One region of the Paraburkholderia sp. CHISQ3 genome, then DNA from elsewhere that is predicted to be linked to it. Evidence: predicted binding sites of a transcription regulator. Region 1 holds the regulator's gene; each other region holds the start of a gene.
What was found. The regulator HrcA, encoded in region 1, represses chaperone genes, less so after heat shock. The targets are predictions, from matches to a motif close to TTAGCACTCNNNNNNNNNGAGTGCTAA.
Positions count from the first base shown of each region.

Region 2: rpoH (RNA polymerase sigma factor RpoH) is a predicted target of HrcA. The motif match lies at 3,869-3,895, and genes of this name have one in related genera.
Region 3: groES (co-chaperone GroES) is a predicted target of HrcA. The motif match lies at 3,116-3,142, and genes of this name have one in related genera.
Region 4: M0D65_RS09055 (co-chaperone GroES) is a predicted target of HrcA. The motif match lies at 3,282-3,308, and genes of this name have one in related genera.

Region 1 is NZ_JALPRG010000001.1:580,446-586,050, reverse strand. Features, by position in the region: gene recN (DNA repair protein RecN) at 1-1,344, opposite strand, end outside; gene M0D65_RS02600 (NAD kinase) at 1,400-2,302, opposite strand; gene hrcA (heat-inducible transcriptional repressor HrcA) at 2,550-3,569, shown strand; gene hemH (ferrochelatase) at 3,753-4,823, shown strand; gene M0D65_RS02585 (RNA-binding S4 domain-containing protein) at 4,918-5,325, shown strand.
Region 2 is NZ_JALPRG010000001.1:773,540-779,144, reverse strand. Features, by position in the region: gene ptsP (phosphoenolpyruvate--protein phosphotransferase) at 1-613, shown strand, start outside; gene nagE (N-acetylglucosamine-specific PTS transporter subunit IIBC) at 704-2,503, shown strand; gene rpoH (RNA polymerase sigma factor RpoH) at 2,872-3,807, opposite strand; gene M0D65_RS03470 (acyloxyacyl hydrolase) at 4,184-4,759, shown strand; gene M0D65_RS03465 (nuclear transport factor 2 family protein) at 4,807-5,187, shown strand; gene ybiB (DNA-binding protein YbiB) at 5,226-5,605, opposite strand, start outside.
Region 3 is NZ_JALPRG010000001.1:170,285-175,889, forward strand. Features, by position in the region: gene cysC (adenylyl-sulfate kinase) at 360-947, shown strand; gene groL (chaperonin GroEL) at 1,068-2,711, opposite strand; gene groES (co-chaperone GroES) at 2,754-3,044, opposite strand; gene M0D65_RS00805 (hypothetical protein) at 3,750-4,025, shown strand; gene M0D65_RS00810 (ureidoglycolate lyase) at 4,150-4,647, opposite strand; gene alc (allantoicase) at 4,660-5,605, opposite strand, start outside.
Region 4 is NZ_JALPRG010000003.1:450,611-456,215, forward strand. Features, by position in the region: gene M0D65_RS09040 (SDR family NAD(P)-dependent oxidoreductase) at 1-594, shown strand, start outside; gene M0D65_RS09045 (hypothetical protein) at 591-1,274, shown strand; gene groL (chaperonin GroEL) at 1,294-2,934, opposite strand; gene M0D65_RS09055 (co-chaperone GroES) at 2,967-3,260, opposite strand; gene M0D65_RS09060 (LLM class flavin-dependent oxidoreductase) at 3,543-4,871, shown strand; gene M0D65_RS09065 (TauD/TfdA family dioxygenase) at 5,000-5,605, shown strand, end outside.

The DNA of each region.
Region 1 (5,605 bases):
ACTCGCGATCACCGCGAGCGCGAGGCTGATCCGCGCGAGCTCGCCGCCTGACGCAACTTTGGCGAGCGGTCGCAGCGGCACACCCGCATGACCGGCGACACGAAACTCGACCTGCTCGAGTCCGTGCGCCCCGCCTTCCGGCAACGCGACGAGTGCGACCTCGAAGCTGCCCCCCGCCATCGACAGTTCCTGCATGCCGGTCGTCACCGCCGCGCCGAGCGCCTTCGCGGCCTTCGCGCGCGCCTTCGACAGTTGCCGCGCGTCGGCGAGATACGCTTCCTTTGCTTTTGCTTCGGCGGCGCGCAGGCTGTCGATGTCGGCGGCCGCGTCGAGCGCGGCAAGTTGCGCGCGGCGTGCTTCGTGTTCTTCAGGCAGTGTCTGCGGTTGAAGGCGGAATTTGCGTGCCGCCGAGTGCAAGGCTTCGAGCCGCTTTTCGACCTGGGCGAGCCGGTCCGGATCGAGTTCGAGCCGCTGCGCGTAATGCGACAGCGAGTAGGCAGCTTCCTGTAACTGGATTTCGGCGGGCTCGAGCGCGGCGAGCGCGTCGTTCAGCGCCGGGTCGATCTCCGCGAGATCGCGCAGCTTCGAGACGATCGTGCCGAGCTGCGAAAGCATCGCTTCGTCGGATTCGGACAGCGCATTGAGCGCACCCTGTACGCCGTCGATCAGATTCGCCGAGTGCGACAGCCGCCGATGCTCGGCATTCACGTCTTCCCATTCGCCGGGCTGCGGCGCGAGCTTGTCGAGTTCGGCGAGCTGCCAGGCGAGGCGCTCGCGTTCGAGTTGCAGTTCGCGGTCGCGGGTCTGCGCGAGTTCGACAGCCTGAGCGGCGTCGCGCCAGCCGCGCCATGCACGGTTCACGACTGCGGCAGTTTCGAGCAGGCCGGCGTGCGTATCGAACAACTGACGTTGCGCATCGGGCCGCATCAGCAACTGGTGTGCATGCTGCCCATGGATATCGACCAGCATCTCACCGAGTTCGCGCAGTTGCGTAAGCGTGGCCGGCGTGCCGTTGACAAACGCACGCGAGCGGCCGTTTGCATCGAGCACGCGTCGCAGCAGCACCGTGTTGCCGGCGGCATCGCCGGCTATGCCGAGCGCCTGGTCGTCGAGCCATTGCTCGACTTCGCCGTGGGTATCGAATTCGGCGGTGATGTCGGCGCGCGCTTCACCGGTGCGCACGACGCTCGCATCGCCGCGCGCGCCGAGCGCAAGCGCGAGCGCATCGATCAGGATCGATTTGCCCGCGCCCGTTTCGCCCGAGAAAACCGTGAAGCCGCTGTCGAATTCGAGATCGAGCGCGGCGACGATGACGAAGTCGCGTATCGAGAGATGGCGAAGCATGGAGGTGGTCTGGTTGGCAGGCGGTGACGGGCGAGGCGAGCGTTCGGTTCTCAGCTCAGTTTTCAGGATCGTCTTCGTGCGAAGGGTATTCGTTCCAGTGCAGCTTCTTGCGCAACGTCGCGAAATAGCTATACCCGACCGGATGCAGGAACGGCACCGTATGGCGCGAGCGGCGCACCTCGATCGTATCGTTCAGCTCAAGCGCGGTGAACGACTGCATATCGAAGTTCACGTTCACGTCGCGGCCCGAGATGATCTGGATGCCGACCTTCGAGTCGTCCGGCAGAACGATCGGCCGGTTGGACAGCGCATGCGGCGCGATCGGCACGAGCACGAGGCCCTGCAACTGCGGATGCAGAATCGGTCCCGCCGACGACAGCGCGTACGCGGTCGAGCCGGTCGGCGTCGCGACGATCAGACCGTCGGAACGCTGGTTCGACATGAAGCGCCCATCCACCGAGACGCGCAACTCCGCCATGCCCGAGAAGCCGCTGCGATTCACGACGACGTCGTTGAACGCGAGCGCGTGATAGATCGGTTCGCCGGCGCGCATGATGCGCGCTTCGAGCAGCGTGCGTTCTTCGCGCTCGAAGCTGCCCGCGAGCATCTGCGGGACCGCTTCGTACATGTCGGAGATCGGGATGTCGGTGATGAAGCCGAGCCGGCCGTGGTTGATGCCGATCAGCGGGGTGCGGTAGGGCGCCAGTTGCCGGCCGATGCCGAGCATCGTGCCGTCGCCGCCGAGCACGACCGCGACATCCGCGCGCGCGCCGATCTCGGCGAGCCGCAGCGCGGGGTGGCCGGACGCACCGATCTCGGCGGCTGTGTCCGCTTCGAACACGACCTCGAAGCCACGCTTCTCGATGCAGGCGGCGAGCTTCGTCAGCGGCTCGCCGATGCCGGGCGTGTTGCTGCGCCCTATGAGCGCGACGGTCTTGAACTGGGTGGTAACTTGCATGCCGGCATTACACCATAGGTAGGTGTCGAAAAGAACCGTGGCCAATCCTGGCGGCGCGCCGGGACCGAAAGCGGGCTTGCATGGACAGGATTGTCGTTAGAATGGTGAAGCGCCGATGACAGGACCGCATCGGGCGCGCGGCGGCACCTCTGCCATGCAGCTGCTGACGGGCGACAAAGCCGGCTGGGATAGATGGCGACATCCCGGTCATATCGTTTGTAGCGCCATTGAGCTAAAATTTTTCGTCATGCTAGATCCCCGCGCACAAACCCTCCTCAAAACGCTGATCGAGCGCTACATCGCCGAAGGTCAGCCGGTCGGCTCGCGCACGCTGTCGCGTTACTCCGGGCTGGAACTGAGCCCCGCGACGATTCGCAACGTGATGTCCGACCTCGAGGAACTGGGACTCGTAATCAGCCCGCATACGTCGGCGGGCCGGATTCCGACGCCACGCGGCTACCGGCTGTTCGTCGACACGATGCTGACCATGGAGTCCGCCGCCGACGAAGAAGCCGTCACCCGGACCGTCAAGACCACGCTCCAGGCCGGCGAGCCGCAAAAAATCGTCGCGGCCGCGGCGAGCGTGCTGTCCAGCCTGTCGCAGTTCGCCGGCGTCGTGCTGACGCCGCGGCGTAGCCACGTGTTCAAGCAGATCGAATTCATGCGCCTGTCCGACAAGCGCATCCTGCTGATCATCGTGACACCCGAAGGCGATGTGCAGAACCGCATCATGGCGACGCAGCGCGACTTCTCGCTGTCCGAGCTGACCGAAGCGTCCAACTACATCAACGCGCATTTCGCCGGTCTCTCCTTCGACGAGGTGCGCCGCCGCCTGCGCGAAGAGATCGATGCGCTGCGCGGCGACATGACGACGTTGATGCACGCCGCAGTCACCGCGAGCACCGACGACACCGATACCGGTGAAACCGTGCTGATTTCCGGCGAGCGCAATCTGCTCGAAGTGGCCGACCTGTCGTCCGACATGGCGCGGCTGCGCAAGCTGTTCGATATATTCGACCAAAAGACCAGCCTCCTTCAGTTGCTCGACGTGTCGAGTCATGCGCAGGGCGTGCAGATTTTCATCGGTGGCGAATCGAACCTCGTGCCGATCGAGGAGATGAGCGTCGTCACCGCGCCGTACGAGGTGAACGGCACGATCGTCGGCACGCTCGGCGTGATCGGGCCGACGCGCATGGCCTACAGCCGCGTGATCCCGATCGTCGATATCACCGCGCGGCTGCTCTCGCTGACTCTTAGCCAGCAGTAGGGTGGTTCCCGCAGTCTTCCCTTGCGATGGTGGATGATGCCGGGCCGGTGGCCGCGCCGCCAATCGGCCGGATGGCCAGCGGACGCGACAGGCGCGGCGGTTGCGGGTTGGTCCGGCGAGCCGCGCCGCTATAATGGCCGCTTTCGCCTCTCACTCCGCGCCCCGCGCGCCGACCCGTTGCCTATGCGTTTCGATCTCGAGCGGCCTTCGCAGCCTGCCGCGGCACATCGCGTCGGCGTGCTGCTGATCAATCTCGGCACCCCCGATGCGCCAACGCCCCGCGCGGTGCGCCGCTACCTCGCGCAGTTTCTGTCCGATCCACGTGTCGTCGAGATTCCCGCCGTGCTGTGGCAGATCATCCTGCGTCTGCTGATCCTGCCGTTTCGTGGCGTTTCGTCGGCGAAGAAATACGCGGCGGTCTGGATGCCGGAAGGCTCACCGCTGCGCGTGCATACCGAGAAGCAGGTCGACGCGTTGCGTCAGTTGCTGCAGGCGAACGGCTATACGACGATCGTCGAGTACGCGATGCGCTACGGCACGCCGGGCATACCGGCGATGCTGAACCAGTTGAAGCTCGCCGGCGCGGAACGCGTGCTGCTGATGCCGATGTATCCGCAGTATTCGTCGTCGACGACTGCGACCGCCTTCGACGACGCGTTCGCGGCGTTGCGGCGCATGCGCAACCAGCCCGAGATCCGTACTGTGCGCCAGTACGCGGACCATCCCGCGTACATCGCGGCGCTCGCGGCCCAGGTACAGCATTACTGGCACGCGCACGGCCGCCCGGATTTCGCTGCCGGCGACAAGCTGATCCTCAGTTTCCACGGTGTGCCTAAACGCACGCTCGATCTCGGCGATCCCTACCACGAGCAATGCCAGCAAACCGGCGCGCTGCTGATGCAGGCGCTCGAGCTGAGCTCGGTCGAATGCCGGGTGACCTTCCAGTCGCGCTTCGGCAAGGCCGAATGGCTGCAGCCGTATACCGCGCCGACGCTGAAGGAACTGGGCGCGGCGGGCGTGCGACGGGCCGACGTGTTCTGCCCCGGCTTCACCGCCGATTGCCTCGAAACCATCGAGGAAATCGGCATCGAAGTTCGCGACGAGTTCGTGCACGCGGGCGGCAAGGAGTTTCACCGCATTCCCTGCGTCAATACGGCGCCGGCGTGGATCGCGGCGCTTGGCGAAATCGTGGCGATCAATCTGCAGGGCTGGCCGGTGCAGGTGCCGCAAACCCACGGCGCGGCGGCGGCATGAGCGCTGCCGTTGCGTCGCCGGGCTGGACAACGGGCCCGGCACCTGAATTTCGTAGCGCCGCGCAGGAAGGCGCCGCCGCGACCCGGAGCAACCGATGAACTACCGCATTTCAACCGACGCAAGCGCACGCCTGCGGATCGACAAGTGGCTATGGGCGGCGCGCTTCTTCAAGACGCGTTCGCTGGCGGCCACGGCGGTCGAGAAAGGGCAGGTGAGGATTGGCGGTGCGACGGTCAAGCCGGCCAGAGACGTGCGCGTCGGCGACCTGGTCGAGATCGAGATCGAACGGATGGTGTGGCAGGTGGAGGTGCTGGGCCTGTGCGACGTGCGCGGGCCGGCCAGCGTAGTCCAGACGCTCTACGCGGAAACCGCGGACAGCAAGGCGAAACGGCAGCAGGAGCTGGAGCGCCGCAAGACGTACCGGGAGCCCGCAGAGGCGTTGCAGGGCCGGCCGACGAAACGCGACCGGCGCATTATCGACAGACTTTCAGGTGGGGATTGAACAGCTTTTCCATCGTCGCGTGCACGCCGCCATATTCGGTCGTGCTCTCGTTGACGGCCCCGGACATGCAGATGGTCGTGGTCCCCGCAATGAGTACCAAGGCGACCACCGATATTGCAAAGGTCAGTTTCACGGTACCCCCTGAACACAGGATGGAAACAGGCAATTGGGACGGACGGTGATGGGCTCGCGTAAGCTCAGGGTAAACCTGCCTTTTCTCACGCTTGGATGGAGTTTAGGCCACTCGGAAATGCCGCTCAATCTCAATCTGATGAAGGCT
Region 2 (5,605 bases), 190 kb from region 1:
GGTGCGCCCCGATCTGCTCGACGATCAATTGCGCGGCCTGCTGGCCGTGCGGCCGATCGGCGCAGTGCGCATCCTGCTGCCGATGGTGACCGACGCTGGCGAACTCGTGCGGCTGCGCGCGCGTATCGACGAACTTGCACGCGAAAGCGGTCGCACCGAACCGATCGAAGTGGGCGTGATGATCGAGGTGCCGTCCGCAGCGTTGCTCGCCGACCAGCTGTCGCAGCACGCCGATTTCCTGTCGATCGGCACCAACGATCTCACGCAGTACACGCTCGCCATGGACCGCTGCCAGGCCGATCTCGCGGCGCAGTCCGACGGTCTGCACCCAGCCGTGCTGCGGCTCATCGCGACGACCGTGCAGGGCGCGCAGAAGCATGGCAAATGGGTCGGCGTGTGCGGCGCACTCGCCGGCGATCCGCTCGCCGTGCCGCTGCTCGTGGGCCTCGGCATCACCGAACTCTCGGTGGATCCGGTCGCCGTGCCGGGCATCAAGGCGCGTGTGCGCAATCTCGACTATCAGCTGTGCCGGCAGCGCGCGCAGGATGCGCTCGCACTCGATTCGGCGCAGGCAGTTAGAGCAGTGAGCCGTGAAGTCTGGCCGCTGGACTAAGTCCGGCAGCGTTCGCGACAGACTTCGTATCAATACGTCAAGCAACGACTTAACGACGATTCGACAACGAGAAGAGGATTGGAGAGACCAATGGATGGAAATCCGTTTCTGAAGGTACAGCGGCTGGGCCGCGCGCTCATGCTGCCGATTGCAGTGCTGCCGGTGGCCGGCCTGCTGCTGCGCCTCGGCCAGCCCGATGTGTTCAACATCAAGATGATCGCCGACGCGGGCGGCGCGATCTTCGACAACCTGCCGCTGCTGTTTGCGATCGGTGTGGCCGTCGGCTTCGCGAAGGACAACAACGGTGTTGCGGCGCTCGCCGGTGCGATCGGCTATCTGGTCGAAATCGCGGTGATGAAGGACATCAACGACAAGCTGAACATGGGTGTGCTGTCGGGGATCATCGCGGGCATCGTGGCGGGGATGCTGTACAACCGCTACAAGGACATCAAGCTGCCGGACTACCTCGCGTTCTTCGGAGGGAAACGCTTCGTGCCGATTGTGACGGGGGTGGCGTGTCTCGCACTCGGCATTGTCTTCGGCTATGTGTGGTCGCCGATTCAAGGCGCGATCGACAGCGCTGGTCACTGGCTCACGACTGCCGGGGCGCTCGGCGCATTCGTGTTCGGTCTGCTGAACCGGCTGCTGCTCGTCACTGGCCTGCATCACATCATCAATTCGCTGGCGTGGTTCGTGTTCGGCACGTTCACGCCGCCGGGCGGCGTCGCGGTGACGGGCGATCTGCACCGCTTCTTTGCTGGCGACCCGACTGCGGGCGGCTTCATGACGGGCTTCTTCCCGGTCATGATGTTCGGTCTGCCGGCCGCGTGTCTCGCGATGTTCCACGAAGCGCCGAAAGAGCGTCGTGCGGTGGTCGGCGGCCTGCTGTTCTCGATGGCGCTGACGTCGCTGCTGACCGGCGTGACCGAGCCGATCGAGTTCAGCTTCATGTTCCTCGCACCGGTGCTGTACGTGATCCACGCGGTGCTGACCGGGCTGTCGATGGCGATCTGTTCGGCGCTTGGCATCAAGCTCGGCTTCACGTTCTCGGCGGGTGCGATCGACTACGTGCTGAACTACGGCCTGTCGACGAAGGGCTGGCTCGCGATTCCGATCGGCATCGTGTATGCGTTCGTGTACTACGGCCTGTTCCGCTTCTTTATCCGCAAGTTCAACATGGCGACGCCGGGGCGTGAGCCGGCATCGGCCGAAGCACAGGTCGATTCGTTCACGACCGGTGGTTATGTTGCGCCGACCGCGGGTGCGAGCGTACCGCGTGCGGCGCGCTACATCGCGGCGCTCGGTGGGGCGGCTAATCTGACGCTCGTCGATGCGTGTACGACGCGGCTGCGTCTGTCGGTGGTCGATCCGGCGCAGGTGTCGGAGCCCGAGCTGAAGACGATTGGTGCGCGCGGCGTGCTGAAGCGCGGCGGTAACAGCGTGCAGGTGATCATCGGGCCGGAAGCGGACATCATTGCCGATGAGATTCGTGCGACGCTTGCTCAAGGTGGTGGTGCGGCGGATCTCGGTGCGCAACCGGCGAGCGCAGCGGCGACAGCGGCTGCAACGCGTGCTCCTGCTGTTCCGGTGGTGCCGGCGGCGACCGGTAGCGGTCCGCTCGACCCGGACCCGACACGCTGGCTGGCGGTGTTCGGCGGCGCGACAAATATCGTGTCGCTCGATGCGGTGGCGGCTACGCGGCTGCGGATCGTGGTGCGCGATCCGTCGTCGGTGGATCGGCAGCGGCTTGCGGCGCTCGATGTGGCGTGGGTGTCGGCGGATACGTTCCACATCGTCGTCGGCGATGCGGCGCAGCGCTACGCGCAGCAACTGACGGCGCGGCTGCCTGCTACCGGTGGCGCAGGCGGTGCGGCACCGTTGCCTGCATGACGCGATAGTGATTAGAGGCTCAAGCGGTTTGCGCGCGATGCGTGAACCGCGGCGATACGAAAAAGCGCTGCCCTTTGCGAGGCAGCGTTTTTTTATCGGCTGCGGTTGTGCAATACGGGTACTGGTGAAGTCTGCTGCGTCGGCAGCCCAGTTCAATTGACGTACGCAAAAAGAGCCGCGCCGCCTTTCGAGGGCGAGGCTTCGGTTCAGCACCCTGCGGCGCCAGACCGTGGCCATACGTTATGCGTAGCGACGCGTATTCGCCCAGTGCAATTGACGTGCGCAGAAAAAAGCCCTGCCGTCTTTCGAGGGCAGGGCTCCGACTCGGCACCTTGCGGCGCCAGGCCATTTTCATGCGTTATGCGTCGTTACGCATATTCGTTCAGCGCACCACGCATCTTCTTCATCGCACTGGCTTCGATCTGGCGAATGCGCTCGGCGGAAACACCGAATTCGGCGGCAAGATCGTGCAGCGTCGAGCCACCCGAGCCGTCGTCCTCGACGTGCAGCCACCGTGCTTCGATGATGCGGCGGCTACGGGCGTCGAGCGAATCGAGCGCGGCGGCGATGCCGTCGCTCTGCAGCTTGTCGCGCTGACGCGCGGCCAGCACGGCGGTCGGCTCGTTGTGCGAATCGGCGAGGTAGGCGATCGGCGCGTACGACTCTTCACCGTCTTCGATCTGGCCTTCCAGTGCGATGTCACCACCCGACAGGCGCGTTTCCATCTCGGCGACTTCTTCGCGCTTCACGTTCAGTTCTTTCGCGAGACCTTCGATCTCTTCCGGCGTGAACGCCTGCAACCCCTGCTTGTGGCTGCGCAGGTTGAAGAACAGCTTGCGCTGCGCCTTCGTGGTGGCGACCTTCACCGTGCGCCAGTTGCGCAGGATGTACTCGTGAATCTCGGCCTTGATCCAGTGCATGGCGTACGACACCAGCCGTACGTTCTGCGTCGGATCGAAGCGCTTCACGGCCTTCATCAGGCCGATGTTGCCTTCCTGGATCAGGTCGGCATGCGGCAAGCCGTAGCCAAGATAATTGCGCGCGATCGACACGACGAGCCGCAAGTGCGACAGCACCATACGACGGGCGGAATCCAGATTGTTTTGTTCCCGGAACTCCGTGGCGAACTGGCGTTCTTCTGCTGGCGTCAGCATCGGGATCCGGTTCACGGCCTGGATGTAGGCGTCGATGTTGCCCAGCTGGCCGGGCAGCAGCGAAGATTGCGCGAGCGCCAGTGCACCTGCCGGAGCGGCCTTAGCCGACGACGGGCTCAGAGTACTCGGAAGGGTCATTGCGTTGCTCACGTAGGAAACTCCTTTGAAATCAGCAAAAAAGCGTAGTCCGAATACGACTCCACGCGGGATGTTAGCACTCTCAATAACGGAGTGCTAACACTTAGAGTGTGTGGGGTCTTCAAGGTTCCATTCCGCCTATTGGAATTCATATTCTAATAGCATTATACCCCTCTTGTACCCTCACTGCAGCATTCGCGCGATGGGCGTAGGATCTACCCGCGGAGCACGGCCAGCCTTGTAGAAAGAGCGATTTTTTCGGAATTTGAGGTAGCTATTTGCCAGATTTGGCATTCCTCAGATGATCTCTTACTTATGACCTGCTTCAGGATAACGGCTTCCTTCCACTCGACGATTTCGAGTTCGACCGGGCATTTAGAGGTGTTCGATGAAGAAGAAGAACGATGCGGCGCGCGCACTGGCACTCAAAATTACCTTGCTTGGCGGTCTACTGGCGGCATCCGGTGCGGCGTGCGCCGATCAATCGGGCAATCAGTTTGGCATTCAGATCGCCGGCGGCACCGCCGACCATCATGTCCATAAGCTCGATCTGGGCGGGGTGTGGGATCCCGGCCTGACCTGGTGGTATATCGGCGACTGGCATTTCACGGTGGTGGCGGAGGCGCACGCGGCGTGGTGGCACACCGATGAAGGCAACGTCCACGAGAACATCGGCGAATTCGGCTTCACGCCGGTATTTCGCTTCATCAAGGGTTCGGGGACCATCCGCCCATTCTTCGAAGCGGGCTCGGGCATCCGGCTGCTGACGAGCCCCACGATCTCCCGTCGCTACAACCTCGGATCGGCGTTCCAGTTCGCCGATATGGTCGGTGTGGGCGCGCAGTTCGGCAATCATCAGCAGTATCAGGCGGGCTACCGGTTTCAGCACGTATCGAACGGCGGTATCAAAGAGCCCAATCCTGGTATAAATTTCAGCCAGCTATATTTGCAATATAACTTCTGACGACCGCGGCCGCGTGCAGGCTCAAGTCGGTGTAAAGGGGCTGAGCAATGGCGGCAAAAATGATCGAGGCGATTCGCGAACTTGAACGCGACCGCTTTCGGGCGATGGTCGACGGCGACGGGCCTTTGCTCGACTCGCTGCTTTCGGACGGCGTGAGCTATGTGCACACGAACGGCAAGCGCGAGACCAAGCGGCAGTTCATCGACGCGATCACCGCGGGCCGCCGACGCTACCGGCAGATCGAGATCCAGTCGCAGGAGGTTCTACCGGTGGGCGACACCTGCGTCGTGACCGGCCGCGCGCTGATCGAAATGGAAGCGAACAACGGCGCGCTGCTGTTTCCGATCGCGTACACCGCGATCCATACGCAGGAAGGCGGGCAGTGGCGGCTCGTTGCCTGGCAGGCAACGCGGTGTGCGATCGAATGATGCCTGGCTGAACCTTGCACCCCTCGCGCTGCTGGCGCCTACTCCGTTCTCTTACCCGCAATCTCGACGATCACGCCCACCTGCCGCGCAATCGCATCGGGCACCGGCGCGTCGCCGCGCAGTACCGCATCGATCCACGCAGCGGTCGTCGCGGCGTCGCGTGCTTCGGGGAGCGCCACAGCAGGCGCATCCGGCGACGAACGCTCGGCCACTAGCAGCGTCTCGCAGACCCCGTCGTGCAGCCAGTCCACCTGCACCTGACGACGCGTATCCGCAACCGCTTCGCCTTCCGTGCCGCGCGCGAGCAGCGCGCCGCCCGCGGCGGCATCCAGATGCGTGCTGAACAACTGCGTGAGACTTTCGCGATAGGGCGGGTGCGTGTAGTTGACGAGCCGCAGGCCGGCGGGCGCAAACGGCT
Region 3 (5,605 bases), 410 kb from region 1:
GTCCCCTCGGATCATTGACAAGCGCCTGGCCAAAACGCCAACACCTTGCCGGCGTTTGTCCATTACGTCTGTAATTTGCCGTTACAGCGCCGTCTATTTCAATGCGATATATAACTAAAGGGCGCGCGCGATTCTTCGCTTATTACGTGTCATACACGTGATTCGGGAAATATGTCCGCGCCCTCGCGACAAACAGGAGAAATGACCGGCTACAGGTTTTGTAGAAGAACCGGCAAGAGAGATAACCCAAATTGAAAACCCCTCACTTACACCCGTCGGCCGTCGAACCCCATTGTGAAAGCGGTGACACAGCACCCGAAGATGGAACGACTATTGTTGCCGCTCGCACCCAGCCCTTCCTGCAGCGCTTCAGTGGGATCATTACCAGCAACGAGAGAACCCAGGTGCTTGGACAGAAATCGATGACCGTGTGGCTCACGGGTCTGTCGGGAGCAGGCAAGTCCACGCTCGCATTCGAACTGGAACGCCAGCTCATGTCGGAGGGTCGCGCATGCTATGTGCTCGACGGCGACAGCGTCCGGCACGGCCTCACCAGCGATCTTGGTTTTAGCGCGGAAGACCGGCACGAGAATATTCGTCGGGTTGCGCATGTCGCACAGCTCATGAACGATGCCGGGCTGATTGTGATCGTCGCGCTGATATCGCCGATGCGGGAAGATCGCGCGATGGCTCGCGAGATTATCGGGCACGACAAATTTATCGAGGTGTACGTCGCTGCGTCGGTAAACGACTGCGAGCGCCGCGACCCGAAAGGTCTTTATGCGAAGGCACGCTCCGGCGCAATTCCATCGTTCACCGGCGTATCCGCGCCCTATGAGCCGCCAACCGATCCTGACCTGACGGTGGACACGACAGCGTTGTCGAAGGCCGGCGGTGTTGCGCGCATCTTCGATTATCTGCAGGACCGGTATCTCTCGGCGCCCTGATCCACGCGTAACGAAGCAAGCATCGATGCAATAAAAAAACCCGCAATCGCTTGCGGGTTTTTCGTTTGGGGGACACGCCTCGCGGCGCGTCTCCCACATGCAATCCGGCAGAAGCCGAAATTACATGTCCATGCCCATACCGCCCATGCCACCCATGCCGCCACCACCAGGCATCGGTGCATCTTCCTTCGGCAGTTCGCAGACAGCTGCGTCGGTCGTCAGCAGCAGGCCAGCTACCGAAGCGGCGTTTTGCAGTGCCGTGCGCGTTACCTTCGTCGGATCGACCACGCCTGCATCGACCAGATCGACGTACTCGCCGGTTGCAGCGTTGTAGCCGTAGTTGCCCTTGCCTGCTGCAACTGCTGCCACCACGACGCTGGCTTCTTCGCCGCCGTTCGTGACGATCTGACGCAGCGGCTCTTCCATCGCGCGCAGCACGATCTTGATACCTGCGTCTTGATCGGCGTTGTCGCCCTTGATGCCGGCGATTGCCGAACGCGCGCGGATCAGTGCCACACCGCCGCCAGCCACGATGCCTTCTTCAACGGCTGCGCGGGTTGCGTGCAGTGCGTCTTCGACACGTGCCTTCTTTTCCTTCATTTCCATCTCGGTCGCAGCGCCGACCTTGATCACTGCCACGCCGCCGGCCAGCTTGGCCACGCGTTCTTGCAGCTTTTCACGGTCGTAGTCCGACGTCGCTTCTTCGATCTGCGTACGCACTTGCTTCACGCGCGCTTCGATGTTTGCGCCTTCGCCAGCACCGTCGATGATCGTCGTGTTTTCCTTGCCCACTTCGATACGCTTCGCTTGACCCAGTTCGGCCAGCGTTGCCTTTTCGAGCGTCAGGCCGGTTTCTTCAGCGATGACTTGACCGCCGGTCAGGATCGCGATGTCTTCCAGCATGGCCTTACGACGATCGCCGAAGCCCGGAGCCTTGACAGCAACGGTCTTCAGAATGCCGCGGATGTTGTTCACCACCAGCGTAGCCAGCGCTTCGCCTTCGACGTCTTCAGCGATGATCAGCAGCGGACGGCCAGCCTTGGCAACTTGCTCGAGGACCGGGAGGAGGTCGCGAATGTTCGAAACCTTCTTGTCGTGCAGCAGCACGAACGGGTTTTCGAGCACAGCAACTTGCTTGTCCGGGTTGTTGATGAAGTACGGCGACAGGTAGCCGCGATCGAATTGCATCCCTTCGACAACGTCCAGCTCGTCTTGCAGCGACTTGCCGTCTTCGACGGTGATGACGCCTTCCTTGCCGACCTTGTCCATTGCTTCAGCAATGCGATCGCCGATCGACGTATCGCTGTTTGCCGAGATCGCGCCGACCTGGGCGATTTCCTTGTTCGTCGTGCACGGCTTGCTGATCTTGCGCAGTTCTTCGATCGCTGCGTTCACAGCCTTGTCGATGCCGCGCTTCAGGTCCATCGGGTTCATGCCCGATGCGACGTACTTCATGCCTTCGCGAACGATGGATTGTGCGAGGACCGTTGCGGTCGTCGTACCGTCGCCGGCGTTGTCGCTGGTCTTGGAAGCCACTTCCTTGACCATTTGCGCGCCCATGTTCTGGAGCTTGTCCTTCAGCTCGATTTCCTTCGCGACCGACACACCGTCCTTCGTGATCGTCGGGCCGCCGAAGCTGCGCTCGAGCACGACATTGCGGCCCTTGGGACCGAGCGTGACCTTCACAGCGTTGGCGAGGATGTTCACGCCTTCAACCATCTTGGCACGGGCGGAATCACCGAATACGACGTCTTTAGCTGCCATCTTCTAACTCCTTGAATTCTTGAAAATAACCGGATGCGAAACTTACTTCTGCACCACAGCCATGATGTCTTCTTCGCGCATCACGAGCAGTTCGTTGCCGTCGACCTTGACGGTCTGGCCAGCGTACTTGCCGAACAGGACGCGGTCACCGACCTTCACGTCGAGCGCGATCTGTGCGCCCTTGTCGTCACGCTTGCCCGGGCCGACGGCCAGGATTTCGCCTTGATCCGGCTTTTCTGCTGCGGCTTCGGGGATCACGATGCCCGATGCGGTTTTCGTTTCCTGATCCAGACGCTTGACGATCACGCGATCGTGCAAAGGACGAAGGTTCATACACACTCCTCTCTTGATTGAGACTGAAGAACGCTGAGAAAACCCGGCTGGCGGGCCAACCGGCGATGTTGTTAGCACTCTCGTGCGGTGAGTGCCAATTATATGGACGAGGGATGACAAATTCAAGAAGTGGGTGAAGTTGGGGTGGCGAGAATCGCGTTACTTTGGATTTCGCTCGCTTGAAATTGCACCCTGCACCGTATCGAAACAGCAGGAATTCAATTAAATATCCTTTATAAACAGCAGGATGCTCTCCCCCCACTCCTACCCGACGTAACTCACTGGAGCCGACACCGGCCCCTCGCGCGCGCTGCCCCTATCTGAAGAACGCCCCATGACCAGGGAAATCCCCTAGTAAGCGAAAAAACGGCAAATCTGACCGGGTCCTTCGGCGGATAGCAGCTTCGATGGCGCGGTGCCGTCATGTTTCTGGGGCTATCGATAGCGGCCTGACGGCACCTTAGCGGGCGGGGACTTGAGTCATGGTCACGCCATCGGCAGGTTCACTATTTCGCAGTGCAGATCGATCTGACCTTATCTGGTTCGCGCGCCTATCTGGAACGCATACCATTCCGCGTCAACGCTCAGAGACCCGGTTTCGTTAGAAAGGAGCACGGTAAGCAGCCTCACGGCTCGCCGGCATACCCCCGGGAATGGCAGCACATCGCCGCCCGCCTAGCATGTGCCCCCAAAGGAGAAAATCATATGAAGCGCTTCGTTCTGAGTACCGCGGTTCTCGCAGCGACCTTGTGCAGTTTCTCGACGTTTGCCCAAACCGCACCGAAGAGTACCGGCGACAGACACCCCAACCTGCGTGTCGCGCAGGGTCTGGTCGCAGAGGCGAGTACGCGGATCAACGATGCACAGAAGGCCAATGAATGGGACCTCGGCGGACACGCCGGAAAGGCACGTGCGCTGCTTGTCGAGGCTAGCGACGAACTCAAGAAAGCAACAGAAGCCGCGAACGCCCATCCGAACTGAGCACTGCACAAGCGGACTTTCACAGCACGGGAGCAAGGAGGCGACGCTGGCCGCGCTGCGTCCTTGCTCTGCAGTGAAGCCGCGACAGGTATTTGCCGAGCGTGATCGACTTACGCGCGTAGCATCACCCGGCTTCCATCGCGAGTCGTAACGGGACAGGCAGTTCGATCTCGTCGCAGTTCGGTTGCACGCCGCCACGATCCACGACGACGAAATCGCTGACGCGATCGAGCGCGAGCAGCGGGTGATGCCACACGCCACGCGCGTAGTTCACGCCCTGCCAGCCGTCGCTCACGAACGCGCACATCCTTGCAACATCGAATTCGCCAGCGGGTGCCACCACGACGAGATAGCGAACATCCGCAAGCGGAACGAATGCCTGGCTGCCGTGCGGATGCCGCTCCATCATCGCGATCTCGATGGGCCATGCACGCGGTTGCGCGCGAAACAGGTTGATCAGCGGCCGGCCGCCGTCTGCGCAAACGTCGACGTTCGCGAGATCGTGATAGCGCTCGGTCGTTCCGCCGTTGATCGGAAAATGCCGCGCGCCCGCCAGTTCGATCACGTCGCCGAATGGCGCGAAAGCTTCGCGCGTCAGACGTTCTAGCCGTAATGTCTTCATCGATGCGTGCCCTTAGCCGAGCTCACCCCACAAACGCAGCCGCGACACGCCGCCATCCGGAAAGATGTTAAAGCGCACGTGCGTCACCGGCCCAAGCGCTGCAAGTTCCGCCGCGAACGTATGCACGTGGTCCATCTGCAGCTTCTGTTCGGCGAGCAGCACCGGCCAGAACATCGCCTGCGTCACCAGCGACTCGTCCGTGCCACCCACCACCGATGCCGCCTGCAACGAGCAGCGATCCGGAAAATTACCCTTGAAATGCGCGGTATCGACTTCGATCCGCCGGATCGTGCCCGGCCGCGCGAGCGCGACAATCGCCCAGTCGTTACCCGGTTCACGGCGGCGCCGCGTTTCCCAGCCGTCGCCCATATTGACGCCGCGCCCCGGCATCAGCATCTGCGACGCGGGCCCGAAATGCTGGTTGTTCGCGGCAACAAGATACGCACCGTTCTCGACGGCGGCGAGATCCACGAGACTGCCGCGCTCAATACTCTCCCATTCGCGTTTCGGCTGACCGTATACACGCAGACGCGCGAGTCCGCCATCCGGATACAGATTCACGCGCAGATGGGTGAAGGCGCGCGCATCGCTCACTTCGACGTAGTGATGCTGATTGCCCTGCAGCGTAGTCGCGGGCACGATGACGTGCCACTGTGCGTCCTCCGACGGCACGTCGTCGCCGGTATGGCACGCTTCGATCGATGCGGCAGGCGGGAAGTTGCCGGTGAAGTGGCTGGTATCCAGATCGACGCCATGCACGATGCCCGGGCGCGCGAGCCGGACCACGCAGTGGTCGTGTCCTGTGGTGCGCTTGCGGCGCGTCTCCCAGCCGTCCATCCACTTGCCGTGTTCGTCGTACTTGCCGGGGATGAACACCGCGGGCTGCGGGTCGAGCATGCGTTCCTTCGACGCGAAAAATTCGTCGCTGGCAAAGAGCGCCTTTGCACCGAGCCGTGGG
Region 4 (5,605 bases), on a different contig from region 1:
CATTACCTGTTACTCCAGTTGCTCGTGCCCAGGCTCGCTCAAGGTGCCATAGTCGTTATTACCACCAGCGATACACACGATCCGAAGATGAATCCAATGGCACCGAAGGAACTCGATCCGGAGTTGCTGGCCTATCCTCAAGCTCAGCGCCGTTCGACGGGATTCTCGGCGGGATTTCGCGCCTACGCGGCATCGAAGCTCTGCGATCTGCTCATGGCTCGCGGGTTAGCTATATCCGACGAGGCGCAGGCGAAGCGCTTCACTGTTGTTGCCTATAACCCAGGTCTTACCGTCGGGACATCGCTATTTCGGGCGTGGCCTCTCTGGGCCCGAGTGGCAATGGGTACCGTTGGTCTGATCCGGCCGATGGCGCGTCTTGCAACCGTGGACCAGGCCGGTCAAAACCTTGCAGACCTGGCACTCGGGCGGATAACGCCGCCCGCTGGACGCCTGTATGCCTCGCTTGTCAAACGCCAGCTCACGTGGCCTGATCCATCGGAGCTTGCGCGCCAGGATGACGTGATGAACGGCCTTTGGCACGACAGCGCACGCATGGTTGGTCTATCAAGTGCGGCCAGACCGGCCTTCAAATGAGTGGCAACCTGGCAGGATATTTCTTGATCGCAGCGCTGACCGGTCTCGTGATCGGACTGGCGGGCTGCAGTTCAGCCGCAGTTGGCAGCAATCCTTCGCTTACGACAGCACAACGTGATCAGGCACAGCGGGAAGCTTCGCGCCCACTTGTTGGGTCGGGCAAGTCTTACGAGACCGTGATCGTCGACTTCGATCTTCCCGTCCCGTTTGACCAATTCTCCAGATGGTTTGCGGAGAACGGTGCCTCGAGAATATCCGTGTTCATGATGGGTACTTCGTCTCTTTTTCCCCTTCCTTCTCTTCGTTCTTCATCCTCGCCGGAGCCTGGAGCGGTGTACAGCGATGCGCTGATCGGCACGTGGAAAAGCGTTGGCGACCGTCGACGGGTCGTTTTCGCTGACGGTAGTAGCGCCCTCGAGGAAATTACAGTCGATCAGTTGCCACAGCGTTTCCAGTTTGAGGTGTGGAATATCACGAACGACACCGGTCGATACATCACATACGCGCTTTCGGAGTTTCGTTTCTCAGGAAGCGACCGCGGCACGCACATTCGTTGGGAATATTCGTTCAGTCCGAAGGGGTTGCCCGACGGCTGGTTCATTTCACGATTCGTTCACGAGGACTTTCGGCAGTTCATGAAAGCGACGTTGACCGGGCTAGCACCAGAGCGACGGCACTAGCCCGGTTCTTTGCTTCAGTCTAGTAGTCGAAGCCCGGACCCCCCGCACCAGGACCACCCGGCGCCGCCGCAGCCGCGCTATCTTTCGGCGCCTCATACACAGTGGCATCGGTTGTCAGCAACAGGCTCGCAATCGATGCCGCGTTTTGCAACGCCGTGCGCGTGACCTTGGTCGGATCGAGCACACCCGATTCCACCAGATCGCCGTACTCGCCGGTTGCCGCGTTGTAGCCGAAATTACCGCTGCCTTCCGCGACCTTCGCGACGACGACGCTCGCTTCCTCGCCCGCATTCGTGACGATCTGCCGCAGCGGTTCTTCGAGCGCACGACGCACGATGTTGATACCCGCATCCTGGTCCCGGTTCGCGCCAGTCAACCCCGCGATTGCCTGCTTGACGCGAATCAAGGCAACACCGCCGCCCGCCACGATGCCTTCCTCGACAGCCGCACGTGTCGCATGCAACGCATCGTCGACGCGATCCTTCTTTTCTTTCACTTCGATTTCGGTGGCGCCGCCCACCTTGATCACAGCGACACCGCCGGCCAGTTTCGCGACACGTTCCTGCAGTTTCTCGCGGTCGTAGTCGGAGGTCGCTTCGTTGATCTGCACGCGGATCTGCTTCACGCGCGCTTCGATGCTCGCTTTGTCGCCGGCACCGTCGATCACGATCGTGTTTTCCTTGGCGACTTCGATGCGCTTCGCCTGACCCAGTTCGGCCAGCGTCGCCTTTTCGAGCGTGAGGCCGGTTTCTTCGGCGATCACCTGGCCGCCGGTCAGGATCGCGATGTCTTCGAGCAGCGCTTTACGACGGTCGCCGAAACCCGGTGCTTTCACGGCGACCGTCTTCAGGATGCCGCGAATATTGTTCACGACGAGCGTTGCGAGCGCTTCGCCTTCGACGTCTTCCGCGATGATCAGGAGCGGCCGTCCCGCTTTCGCGACCTGTTCGAGCACCGGCAGCAGGTCGCGGATGTTCGAAATCTTCTTGTCGTGCAGCAGGATGTACGGTGTGTCGAGCACCGCGACCTGGCGGTCCTGGTTGTTGATGAAATACGGCGACAGGTAGCCGCGATCGAACTGCAACCCTTCGACCACATCGAGTTCGTCGGCGAGCGTCTTGCCGTCTTCGACGGTGATCACGCCTTCCTTGCCGACGCGGTCGATCGCTTCGGCGATGCGCTGGCCGATCGATTCCTCGCCGTTCGCCGAGATCGTCGCGACCTGGGCGATTTCCTTGCTGGTGGTGGTCGGCTTGCTGATCTTCTTCAGCTCTTCGATGCCCGCGGCGACGGCCTTGTCGATGCCGCGCTTCAGATCGAGTGGATTCAGCCCGGCCGCGACGTACTTCTGGCCTTCACGGACGATCGCCTGCGCGAGCACCGTTGCCGTCGTCGTGCCGTCGCCGGCGGTGTCGCTGGTCTTCGACGCAACTTCCTTCACCAGTTGCGCGCCGATGTTCTGCAGGCGGTCCGCCAGCTCGATCTCCTTCGCTACCGATACACCGTCCTTCGTCACGACCGGCGCACCGAAGCTGCGTTCGATCACGACGTTGCGACCCTTCGGCCCGAGCGTGACTTTCACTGCATTCGCGAGCAGATTCACACCTTCGACGAGCTTGGTGCGCGCGTTGTCGCTGAAAACGATTTCCTTGGCTGCCATGTTCCGATTCCTTTGTGTATGAGGCGAAGCGATCAGCGCGCGTTCACGACGGCAACGATGTCGTCTTCGCGCAGCACCAGCAGTTCGTTGCCGTCGACCTTGACGGCCTGGCCCGCGTACTTGCCGAACAGCACGCGCTCGCCGACTTTCAGATCGGGCTCGATGCGTTTGCCGTCGTTGTCGCGCTTGCCCGGGCCGACTGCGAGGACTTCGCCCTGGTCGGGTTTTTCTGCGGCGCTGTCGGGAATCACGATGCCCGACGCGGTTTTGGTTTCCTGATCGAGGCGCTTGACGATCACGCGATCGTGTAACGGACGTAGGCTCATCTGCTTTCCTGTATCGATGAATTGGCACTCTTCACTGGCGAGTGCTGACCGAAGCCCGAGTATAGAAACGTGCCGTCGTGTACTCCAATAACGGATTCGCACAACCTTATCGGTGTACGGCATTTGCACGCGGTTCTGTCATGGCGGACGGCGGCATGCCTTGGCTGCGTCGTGTAAAAACCCTTCTGCCATGCGGGTCCTGCCAGTTTTTTGCGTCTGGCGTATGGTGAGCGTTCCGTTTGATCGCCGAATCGAACTTGTCCAACATCGTGATCCCACATCATGACCCGCTCCCGTCAATTGCATCTCGGCGCGTTCATGCGCCCCGTCAGTCTTCATACCGGCGCATGGCGCTTTCCGGGCGCCGCGCCCGATGCGAACTTCAACTTCGCGCTGATCAAACGTTTCGCGCAGCGGCTCGAAGCCGCGCGCTTCGACGCGTTCTTCATGGCCGATCACCTCGCGGTGCTCAACATGCCGATCGATACGTTAAAGCGCAGTCATACGGTTACGTCGTTCGAGCCGATGACGCTGCTGTCCGCGCTCGCCGCAGTCACCGAGCGCCTCGGCCTGATCGCGACGTCGTCAACGACGTTCGACGAGCCGTATCACGTGGCGCGGCGTTTCGCGTCGCTCGATCATCTGAGTGGCGGCCGTGCCGGCTGGAATCTCGTGACGACGTCGAACCCGGAGGCCGCGCGTAACTTCGGTCTCGACGAACACGTCGAGCACGGTGAGCGCTACCACCGGGCGCGCGAGTTCTACGACGTCGTGACCGGCCTGTGGGACAGTTGGGCCGACAATGCTTTTGTGCGCGACGTCGAGCGCGGTGTCTATTTCGAGCCGGAGAAACTGCACGTGCTCGATCACAAGGGCGAGCATCTGTCGGTGCGCGGCCCGCTGAACATTGCGCGGCCGGTGCAGGGCTGGCCGGTCGTCGTGCAGGCGGGGTCGTCGGAGGCAGGGAGGCAACTGGCCGCCGAAACCGCCGACGCAGTTTTCACCGCGCAACCGAATCTCGCCGAGGGCAAGCGCTTCTATGCCGATGTGAAGGCGCGCCTCGAACCACTCGGCCGTGCGCGCGACCATCTGAAGATCCTGCCGGGCGCGTTCGTGGTGGTCGGTTCGTCGCTCGACGAAGCACAGCACAAGCGCGCCGAGCTCGACCGCTATGTGCACTACGACAGCGGCATTGCGTCGCTGTCGATCGCGCTCGGTCACGACGTATCGCATCTCGACCCGGACGGTCCGTTGCCTGAGATTCCAGAGAGCAACGCGAGCCGCAGTGCGCGCCAGCGCGTGGTCGACTGGGCACGCGAAGAAGGACTGACGGTGCGCCAGCTCGCGCAACGGATCGGCGGTTATTCGGGGCTGGAGATGATCGGTACGCCGGTATCGATTGCGGATCAGATGGAGCAGTGGCTGGTGGAAGAGGGCTCGGATGGCTTCAATGTGATGTTTCCGTTCCTGCCTGGCGGTCTCGACGATTTCGTCGATCAGGTGGTGCCCGAACTACAGCGGCGCGGCATTTTCCGTCGCGAGTATGAAGGCTCGACGTTGCGCGAACATCTCGGGCTGCCGCGACCGGCGAACCGCTTTTTCGCGGCGTAACGTCATGCGTCGGCGCGGAATCGATAGCAGAAAAAACTCGAAGCCGGACGTTGACCGGTGCGTTCGGTGCCACGCATGATGCAACACCCGCCGTACGCGTGAAACACCCCATTCTTCAGGAGCATCCGATGAACGCCGTGGTCTCTCCGCCGTCTTCCGCATCTGAATCTACCTTGCAATCGCAGTCGATCGAGGTCTCGCCACTGTCCGCGCATATCGGCGCGGAAATTCACGGCGTCGACCTGACGAAACCGCTGTCCCCGCAGCAGATCGCGGAGATCCGCGCTGCACTGCTCGCGTGGCGCGTCGTGTTCTTTCGCGAGCAGTTTCTGACTCACGAGCAGCACGTTGCGTTCTCCGCGCAATTCGGCGAGCTGACGGTGGGCCACCCGGTGTTCGGGCACGTCGAAGGACATCCGGCCATTTACTCGATCTCGAAGTTCCGCAAGGCGACGCGTTTCGAAGGTCCGGCGCTGCAGCGTCCGTGGACAGGCTGGCATACCGACGTCACCGCCGCGATCAACCCACCATATGCGTCGATCCTGCGCGGCGTGACGATTCCGCCGTATGGCGGCGATACGCAATGGACCAACCTCGTCGCTGCTTACAGCAAGCTGTCGGCGCCGTTGCGCGCGTTTGTGGACGGGTTGCGCGGCGTGCATCGCTTCGCGCCGCCCAGCGGTGCGCAAGGCACGGACGCGTTCAATGCCGCGGTCGAACAGAACACACTCGTC